One region of the Pseudoalteromonas sp. SR43-7 genome, then DNA from elsewhere that is predicted to be linked to it. Evidence: predicted binding sites of a transcription regulator. Region 1 holds the regulator's gene; the other holds the start of a gene.
The links. Region 1 encodes sigma-54, which starts transcription at its own class of promoters, with help from an activator protein. Its sites were predicted from a motif close to GTTGGCACGNNNNTNGNNT; they were not measured.
Positions count from the first base shown of each region.

Region 2: H5087_RS12305 (EF-hand domain-containing protein) is a predicted target of sigma-54. The motif match lies at 3,346-3,364, and genes of this name have one in related genera.

Region 1 covers NZ_JACJDY010000002.1:87,298-92,112, reverse strand. Annotated here, with positions in the region: gene H5087_RS01760 (HPr family phosphocarrier protein) at 1-192, opposite strand, end outside; gene rapZ (RNase adapter RapZ) at 235-1,080, opposite strand; gene ptsN (PTS IIA-like nitrogen regulatory protein PtsN) at 1,099-1,551, opposite strand; gene hpf (ribosome hibernation promoting factor) at 1,556-1,843, opposite strand; gene H5087_RS01740 (RNA polymerase factor sigma-54) at 1,870-3,369, opposite strand; gene lptB (LPS export ABC transporter ATP-binding protein) at 3,439-4,164, opposite strand; gene lptA (lipopolysaccharide transport periplasmic protein LptA) at 4,161-4,706, opposite strand; gene lptC (LPS export ABC transporter periplasmic protein LptC) at 4,696-4,815, opposite strand, start outside.
Region 2 covers NZ_JACJDY010000015.1:14,364-19,178, reverse strand. Annotated here, with positions in the region: gene yfbV (terminus macrodomain insulation protein YfbV) at 1-238, shown strand, start outside; gene H5087_RS12325 (putative RNA methyltransferase) at 235-1,050, opposite strand; gene H5087_RS12320 (energy-coupling factor ABC transporter permease) at 1,047-1,694, opposite strand; gene xthA (exodeoxyribonuclease III) at 1,700-2,506, opposite strand; gene H5087_RS12310 (exonuclease III) at 2,747-3,178, shown strand; gene H5087_RS12305 (EF-hand domain-containing protein) at 3,406-3,927, shown strand; gene scpB (SMC-Scp complex subunit ScpB) at 4,079-4,669, shown strand; gene rluB (23S rRNA pseudouridine(2605) synthase RluB) at 4,666-4,815, shown strand, end outside.

The DNA.
Region 1 (4,815 bases):
AACTTTAACTTCTTTTCCTTGGCTACTTTCAAGTAACATTAGTGCAAGTACGCTATCGCCTGCTGCTTCTTTGTCATCTTGGAATAATGTGATTGTCGCATCAAATTGTACTGCTAATTGCGCAAGCACAGTAGCTGCTCTGGCGTGCAAGCCTAATTTGTTTTTTATTAAAAAGGTATCTTCACAATGCATAACTTACTCTACCTAAGCTGAACAGGTGATTATTCAGCTATATTATTTTTCTTGTTCGCGATGGCGAATTTTTACATTGGGATGTGTCATTGCAAAACTTTCACCGATAGTTTGCGCTAAATACACAGAACGATGTTGCCCGCCTGTACACCCAATAGCAATGGTTAAATAACTGCGGTTATTTCGTTCTAAATGCGGTAACCACGTTTGTACAAATGTTTGAATTTGCCATGTGAATTTTTGCACTATGCTGTGATTAGCTAAATAGTCTTTAACCGGTTGATCTAACCCATTTAAAGCCTTTAACTCTGGTTCCCAGTGTGGATTTGGTAAAAAGCGTGCATCAAATACGTAGTCTGCTTCTTTTGGTATACCGTGTTTATAACCAAATGATTCAAATGTGACAATCAGTTGCTTATCTTTTTTACCTAAAATCTTTTCACGAATAGATTCAGCGAGTTGATGAACACTTAAATCAGTCGTATCTATCATAAAGTCGGCGCGAGTGGTTAATACATCAAGTAATTCTTTTTCTTTTTTGATGGCTAAATCAAGCGGCAATGAGTCTATTGATAGTGGGTGTAATCTGCGTGTTTCAGAAAAGCGTTTGATCAATGTCTGATCGTCGCTATCTAAATAAAATAACGTAGGGTTTGCAAAGCCTGGTAAGTATTCAAGAATATCGTTAAATTCATCTTGTTCTTTAGGGATGTTGCGCACATCTATGCTAACAGCAATTTTATCGTAGCTATCAGACACACTGCGAACTAATGAAGGTAGTAGGTTTACTGGAATATTATCAACGCAATAATAACCTAAATCTTCTACAACGCGCAAAGCAACCGACTTTCCAGAACCAGAACGGCCGCTTATGATAATTAACTCCATTTAACACCCTTTATAAAACTATGATTGTTCGACAATAACTTGGTAAAGCTCAGTATCAGATTTTGCACTGCGTAACTGTTTACAAAAATCTTTGTTGTTTAGTTTATCAGCAATGGTTGCTAGAGTCTTTAAGTGCTGCTGGTTATCGCCATCTGGTACGATGAGTGCGACAAAAATATCAACAGGGCGGTTATCGATTGCATCAAAGTTTATTGGAGTTTCGCTAACGAGCACTAAAGCCAAAGGCTCTTCTGCACCGCTCATTCTTCCATGAGGAATAGCAATGCCACGCCCTATACCTGTACTACCTAATTTCTCTCTGCTCATTAAAGCATTAAGAATATCTTGTTGCGGTAAATACGGAAGTTTGTCGTGAGCAAGTTCGCTAATGAACTCTAAAATTCTTTTTTTGCTATTAAAAAGGACCGCAGCTTTGCTGCAGTCCTGGCATATAAGTGAACTTAATTTCATCATATTAGTGGCGAGCAAGCTTCTCTTTGTGTTTGATTACTTGGCGATCGAGCTTGTCGATCAACGAGTCAATAGCGGCATACATATCTTGATGTTCTGTAGAGGCAAATAGCTCAGCACCGCTTACGTGTATTGTGGCTTCTGCTTTTTGATTTAATTTTTCTACATCGAGAATGACATGAACATTATTAATATGATCAGAGTGTCTTTCAAGCTTCGCAAATTTAGTATTAATATAGTCTCTTAGTGAATCGGTTAATTCTACGTGACGACCAGTTAAGTTTAGTTGCATAAGCATTACCCTCTTAGTTTAGCGTCTTAAATCAGACTTTTACGCTGATTTGACGGTGGAATAGCAAGAGATTCGCGGTATTTTGCGATTGTACGTCTCGCTACTTTAATTCCTTGCTCAGCCAATATATCCGCTATTTTGCTATCACTCAATGGTTTTGCTGAGTTTTCTGCTGCGATTAATTTTCGGATAAGCGCACGTATTGCTGTAGATGAACATTCACCACCGTTTTCAGTACTTACATGGCTTGAGAAAAAGTATTTAAGCTCAAATATACCACGGGGTGTATGCATGTACTTTTGAGTAGTCACGCGCGAAATTGTCGATTCGTGCATTTCTACCATTTCAGCGACATCATTTAAAACCATTGGTTTCATGGCTTCAGGACCATGTTCAAAAAAGCCTTGTTGTTGCTTAACAATACAATTAGTAACTTTTAATAGCGTGTCGTTTCTACTTTCTAAGCTTTTAATAAACCACTTAGCTTCTTGTAAATGTGAGCGAATAAACTGGCTGTCGCCACTTGATTTTACAGTGCGAGACATTGCCGCGTATTGGCTATTAACACGAATTTTAGGCATGCTATCTGGGTTTAATTCGACAACCCAGCGGCCTTTAATTTTTTTAACTGACACATCAGGAATAACATACTCAGATTCTTCCCTTACAATAGTATCAGCAGGTTTTGGGTTGAGAGTATGTATTAGTGTCATTACTTCTTTAAGCTCTTCTTCTTTAAGCTTAGTTTTTTTCATTAATGTACGATAGTCGCGAGCTGCTAATAGATCAATATGCTCGGTTAAAATCATTTTCGTTTCATTAATGTAAGGTGTTTCTTTATCAAATTGATTAAGCTGAATACACAAACACTCTTGTAAACTACGTGCAGCAATACCAACAGGATCAAACAGTTGGATGCGTTTTAATACCGCTTCAATTTCATCAAGTTCAACTTCGTTATCATCTTCGTTTTCTTGATTAAAGCTTTCTAAAATTTCTTCGCAACTGAGAGTTAAAATACCTGAATCATCGACGGCCTCTACAATCGCAATAGCGATGGCTTCATCGGTAGGGCTAAATGGCGTTAGTTGTAATTGCCACATTAAATACTCATGGAGCGTTTCAGTAGAGGCGCCTTGGTATATTGATTCGTCTTCAGGCATTGGACCTGATGATGCTGCAGGAGCGGCACTCATGTACTCATCCCAACTAACATCCATAGCCATGTCGTCACTTAGCGTGTCTTTTGCAAGTGCTTCACCAGTATCTTGTTCATATTCGCTCGGAGCATCATCAGCAGATGCGCTAACAGTTATGTCATCGGTATCAGCTTTTTGCTCGTTTTTACCAGCAGCGTCTTCAGAATAGTCTGCCTCTTCAACCTCTAAAAGTGGATTACTGTCGAGAGCTTCTTGTATTTCTTGCTGGAGATCCAATGTACTGAGTTGCAACAAACGAATAGCTTGTTGCAACTGTGGAGTCATTGTAAGTTGCTGGCCCATGCGCAGCTGTAGTGATTGCCTCATGTATCTCTAACAATCCTTTTATGTTGTTATAATTAATACTAGCAGATGCTTAAAGACATGGCGTAAATGTTACAGCCTAAATTGCTCGCCTAAGTAAACATCGCGTACAGTTTTATCATTTAATACGTGTTCTGGAGTACCTGATGCAATCAGCTCCCCATGAGAAACAATGTAGGCTTTTTCACAAACATCAAGGGTCTCTCTTACGTTATGGTCGGTAATTAATACACCAATCCCACGATTTTTAAGATGTTCTATTATTTTCTTTATATCTAATACCGAAATAGGGTCAACACCGGCAAACGGTTCATCCAGTAGTATAAATTTAGGATCTGCTGCCAGCGCTCGTGCTATTTCTACACGACGACGTTCTCCACCCGATAATGCCATACCTTGGCTATCACGAATGTGTTGTATGCTAAATTCATCTAATAAGTTATTGAGCGTGTCTTCTCTGGCTTGTTTATTTAGTTCTTTGCGCGTTTCTAAAATGGCCATTAAGTTTTGATAAACAGTCAGCTTTCTAAAAATTGATGACTCTTGCGGTAAGTAGCCTATGCCTAATCTAGCACGACTATGCATAGGTAAAAGAGTAATATCGTTATCATCAATAGATATTTTACCTTTGTCGCTAGGAACAAGCCCTACAATCATATAAAAAGTCGTTGTTTTACCAGCACCGTTAGGGCCAAGTAAGCCAACTATACTGCCAGCTTGTACTTCAAGGCCGACGTTTTTTACAACTTCACGACCTTTATAGCTTTTTGCCAATAGTTCTGCTTTTAATGTGCTCATGGTTGACCTTTATCGCCTTTTTTACTTTTTTTAGTTTCGATCGGTACTAAAATTGTGTGAACGCGGTCAGTTGAGTTTTCATCTTTTTCGGCACTGATGAGCTGCTGCTCTATGTCGTAGGTAATGCTTTTAGCATTTATTTTTTGTCCGGCTTGCGATACTTGTGCATTACCAACAAGCGTTAAAAAACGCTTAGATACATCATAACGTACTTCGTCAGCACTGGCGCTCATAGTCGTGCCGTCTGATTGCTTTTCTTCAAAGTGCGCAGGGCTACCTGTGGCAATTAATAATTGTTTATTATCACCAAGTTCATCACGTTTGTGCACTTCGAGGCGATCGGCTGTAATGCGGCGATTACCGTGAATAATCTCAACGTTTTTCTCAAAAATCCCGACATTAGCTTTTAATTGACCTTCTTGCTTGTCGGCACTTATTGAAATTTGATTGGCAGCAGGTTGCGTGTTTTGTTCTGCAGCACTACTATTAAACGCTAGTATAAGTGTAGGAATTATAAGTGATTTTAATATTTTATTGGTCATAATATATGGTTCGCGTATGGTTAATTAGTTTTATCACTTCGGTTTTTAAGTCGGCTTCTAGGCCTTTACCGGTGATTTTTAAATTGGGTCCAGTGATAATGACGGGTTG
Region 2 (4,815 bases), on a different contig from region 1:
GAGTGCATTATTTTTTATATCGTTACCTTTACAAGGTTTATTTTGGTTAGGCAAACGAGCGCAAACGGCTTTAGATCCTGCTATGCAAAAATGGTACAACGAGCTGTACACTAAAATGGCGGCTAATGGATATCAAACGCAGTTAAGTGAAAACAAGCCCCGTTATATGGAGCTTGCTAACTTACTTAAAGATATGTTTGAAAAAATGGATAGAGCATTTACTAAAGAGCAGTTTTAGCGGGTTATACCATTATCTATTTTGGTAAACTGAGTAATATAAAATGATAAGGTGACATTGTGTTCACCTTTTTGTTCGAGTGCTGTCCAGTGCTCGGGTCTAAATTTCCATGCAAATGGCGTCATCATTATTAAGTTTTTAATATCAGTAAAGCTAAGCGCTACATGCTCTGTTAAAAGAGCCTGTTCTGATTTTTGAAACCCTTTTGGCGTGGCTATTTCAGTATGTTCGTTTACTTCTGAATATATATACGATTTTAGCTCTTTTAAATGATAAGGGCCTGGGCTTGCTACCACTAATGTTGCGTTTTTATTAGCAAGACGTTCAATCTCTTCCTCAAACAAAGGTGCAAATACGCTAATAAGTACATCAGCAAATTGACTTTTAAAAGGCGCTTGGCTAATTGATGCAACACTAAAATAGCAATTAGGGTAGCGCTTTGCCGCATATTTCACGGCAGATTTTGAAATATCGACACCGTATACAACTGCGTCTGTTTTACTTGCTATTGCTTGGGTATAAAACCCTTCACCGCATCCTAAATCTATAACCGTATTCGCACTTATTCGACCGACTAAATCGCTAAGATTTTGTTGTAAAAAGCGGTAGTATCCACGCTCTAAAAATGCGCGTCTAGCTTGCACCATTTCAAGGGAGTCGCCCGGTTGTTTTGAATTTTTTTGTTGTACTGGCAGTAAATTAACATAGCCTTCTTTGGCAAAATCAAAGCTGTGGTTGTTAGCACAACGAAGTGTTGAATCAGCTTTCAAAAGTGCGAGGTTACATAGCGGGCACTGATATTGTAGACTCATGAGTCTAGGTAGTCCTTATCGTAAAAAGTTTTTACCCAATGCGGGCGATAGGTGATCATAATTGTTATAGCCATGCCGTTGAGCATTGCTTCAGGAAACCAAATTATGGCACTTAAATAAACGTAGTTATCTGCAAGTTCTTGCCAATTGTATTGCCCTATAGCTAAGTAAAATAGAGCACCTAGGCTTATTTTTATACAGGCTATAAACCCTGCAGTTATAAACGCACAAACAAATATATAAACAAAAAAATGACGAGGTAAATACTGGTAACTAATTATAAAGCCAAGGTAGCTTAGTAAAATAGGAATAAACGCACCAATAAGCAGTTGTACTGGTAACAGTTCAAGTTCAATTTGACCAAATGCAGTTAGTAGCGCTGAGGCAAGTAGGCTACTTAAAATCGTTAATCGCCAGCCTAAAATTAATGTAGCGGCGGTAACACCTAGTATGTGTAAATCAAGGCCCGTTAAAATTCCTGCTTTTATTCGCCAAAGCACTGCAAACACTAACGCACATGCAAGAACTCCAGTTTGACGGGCTGGCGTATTAAGCAATGTTTTATATGTTTTTTTATCAAAGCTTAGTAGGGCAATAATAATTACAAGGGCCCAAAGTAGTCCTTGTATTGTTATGCTGAGCATAGTAATTACTTAAATGTTGACCATATAGGGGCATGATCTGAGGGTTTTTCAATACCGCGCAGTTCGTAGTCAATACCAGTATCTATACAGCGTGCTGCAAGCTCATTAGTTGCAAGTACTACATCTATTCGAAGCCCTCGGTTATCTACAAACCCTTTAGAGCGATAGTCAAACCACGAATATTGATCGTCTGTTTCTGGGTTTTGTTCTCTAAAGGTGTCTTTAAAGCCCCAATTAAGTAATGTTGCAAGCCATTCACGCTCTACCGGTTGGAAAGAACATTTACCCGTTTTTAACCAACGCTTTGCATTAACTTCGCCAATACCAATATCTAAATCGGTGGGTGATATGTTGATATCGCCCATAACAATGACGTCTTGATCAGGGGTGTGGTTGGTTTCAAGGTGTGTCATTAAATCTTTATAAAATTGTCGTTTATAAGGAAATTTAGTTTCGTGGTTAATATTATCACCTTGTGGGAAATAGCCATTCATGACTGTAAGGTCGCGACCGTTATCTTGTTCAACAGTGACGCTTATCATGCGTTTTTGCGATTCCTCTGTATCGGTAGCAAAGCCTTTTAAGACCGATTTAGGCTCTTTTTTGCATAACATAGCTACGCCATAATGGGCTTTTTGGCCATGAAAGTAGACGTGATATCCCATTTTTTGTACATCTTCTAGTGGGAATGCTTCGTCATGAACTTTAATCTCTTGCAAGCCAATAACGTCTGGTTGATGTTTGTCGATAATTGCTTGTAATTGGTGGAGACGAGCACGCAGACCATTGATATTGAAAGAAATCACTTTCATAAAATTTACCTTAAAATTGGATCTATTTAATGAATTAAATTGTATCAGTAAATACGCGTACATAACATGACTGAAATGAGAAAATAGCTGCACAAATGTTGATCAATTGGTGAGTAAAGTTTAAACATTGTAAATGCAGTATTAATTTTTTAAATAAATAAAAAATTCAATTGAACTTAACTTTATTGAATATATAATGCGCGAAATTCACTTGTTTAGCTCGTTCAAATAGGATCTCTCATGAAAACACAACTACTTTTAGCTACTGCTTTATTAGCATCTGCAACTGCTTCAGCACAAAGCAATACTTACTTCAGTCAAGATAATAAAATTGAGTCTAAGTTATGTGTACTAAGCGCAAACGAAGGCTTTAGTGTTGCTCGTAAAGAAGCTGCTCAGCACGGTGTTTACTTATCTCGTTTTTCTAAAAGCATTTTATGTAATGGTGAAGATATTCGCGATATTGCTAAAAAAACGGCATTAAGCAACGCATCAGTTGAGAAAGTAGAAGTATTTGCAAAAGATGCTCAACAAGAAACTCAATTATGTATGACGGCTTTAAAACAAGGTTTAGCACCTGTTCGCCAAAAAATTGGTAACTTAAACTCATTAAAATGTAATGGTCAAAACGTTACTGAGTTTGTTAAACGCTACCAAAACGCAGCAATCTAATTATTAGCTGAACTATATAACTAAAATTGAGATACCTGGTTTTTTACCGGGTATTTTTTTGCAAAAATTACAAGGTTGTTTGCAAAGCTTGCAAGCTTAACTTGTTGAAACTGTTCAATAAATGCACCAACCAAGATTAAGTTGTTGATTCTTATAAGTTAACTATTATTGGCATTGGATTTGTATTAGTTAAAGTGACATTTAATTAATTACGAAGGATACGTCTTATGAAAAAGTTAACATTAGCAGCCACTATTTTAGCATCATTAAGCCTAGCGGCTTGTTCATCTAATCAGGGTCTTGAAAAAATAGACAGTGACTTTGCAAGTTTAGATAATGACAGCGATGGCTACATCTCAAAAGTTGAAGCTGATGACGATAGCATTTGGGGCCATTTTTCAAATATTGATACCAATATGGATAACGAAATTAGCCGCAAAGAATTCAACACTTACATGAAGTTAAACAATGGTAAAGTAGCCACTGATTCTGAAGTAAGTGAGTCGGCATTTAAAGCTGAAATCGCTAAATTCGATAAAATTGAAAGCAGCTTTTCAAGCTTAGATAACGACAGTAATGGCTATATTTCGGTAGTTGAAGGTAACGATGATGATATTTCAAATCACTTTGGTTACATGGATAAAAACCAAGATAAGCGCATCAGTAAAAGCGAGTTTATGGGTTACATTAAAAAATACGGTAACGCAGTAGCTGAAGATGATGCATTAGAAGCCATTAAACACAGCTAATATTTGTTGTTTTAAAGAGTAAATTAGAAGCCAGTGATAATCACTGGCTTTTTTGTATTTAAAATCTAGTTATTTAGTAGATATATTTTCCTAGTTTGGTGTTGTTCTGTCATAATAGATGGCTGTGTATTTTTATTTGTTAAGAGTGTGTATGGCGGGTCGGCGAATTAGTGATGAACAACTAGTTGAGATCATTGAAGCAGCTATTTTTGTTGCAGATAAGCCTGTTAGTAAACGCCACCTTAAAGATACTGTATTAATAGATTTAGCTATTTCTATGGCGCGAATAAACGACGCAATAGATACAATACAAGAACATTTTCAAACTCGTGGTATTCGCTTAGTTGAAGTTGGTAGTGGGTATCGTTTTCAGGCATGTAGTAGTTTAAGCCCTTGGTTAAATAACTTGTGGCAAGAACGCGCACCAAAATACTCACGTGCTTTACTGGAAACATTATCACTTATTGCATATAGGCAGCCCATTACGCGCGGTGAAATTGAGCAAGTAAGGGGTGTTACTACGGGTTCGAATATTATTAAAACCCTACTCGAAAGAGATTGGGTTAAAGTGGTAGGGCATAAAGAGGTTCCGGGTAAGCCGGCTTTATATGCAACTACTAAACAATTTTTAGATTATTTTTCGTTAACTGGACTTGAAAACTTACCTGCGCTGCCAACAGAGCAGCAAAGTAAAATTAACCAGTTATTGAGCGATCCTTCTGTGAGAGAACCATCCGAATGAGTATTATACAAGGTGAAAAGTTACAAAAAGTCTTAGCCCGTGCAGGCGTAGGCTCACGCCGTGAAATGGAAAAATACATTGATGCAAACCGCGTTAGTGTAAACGGTAAAGTGGCAAAGTTAGGAGACCGTGTTGAAGAAACCGAT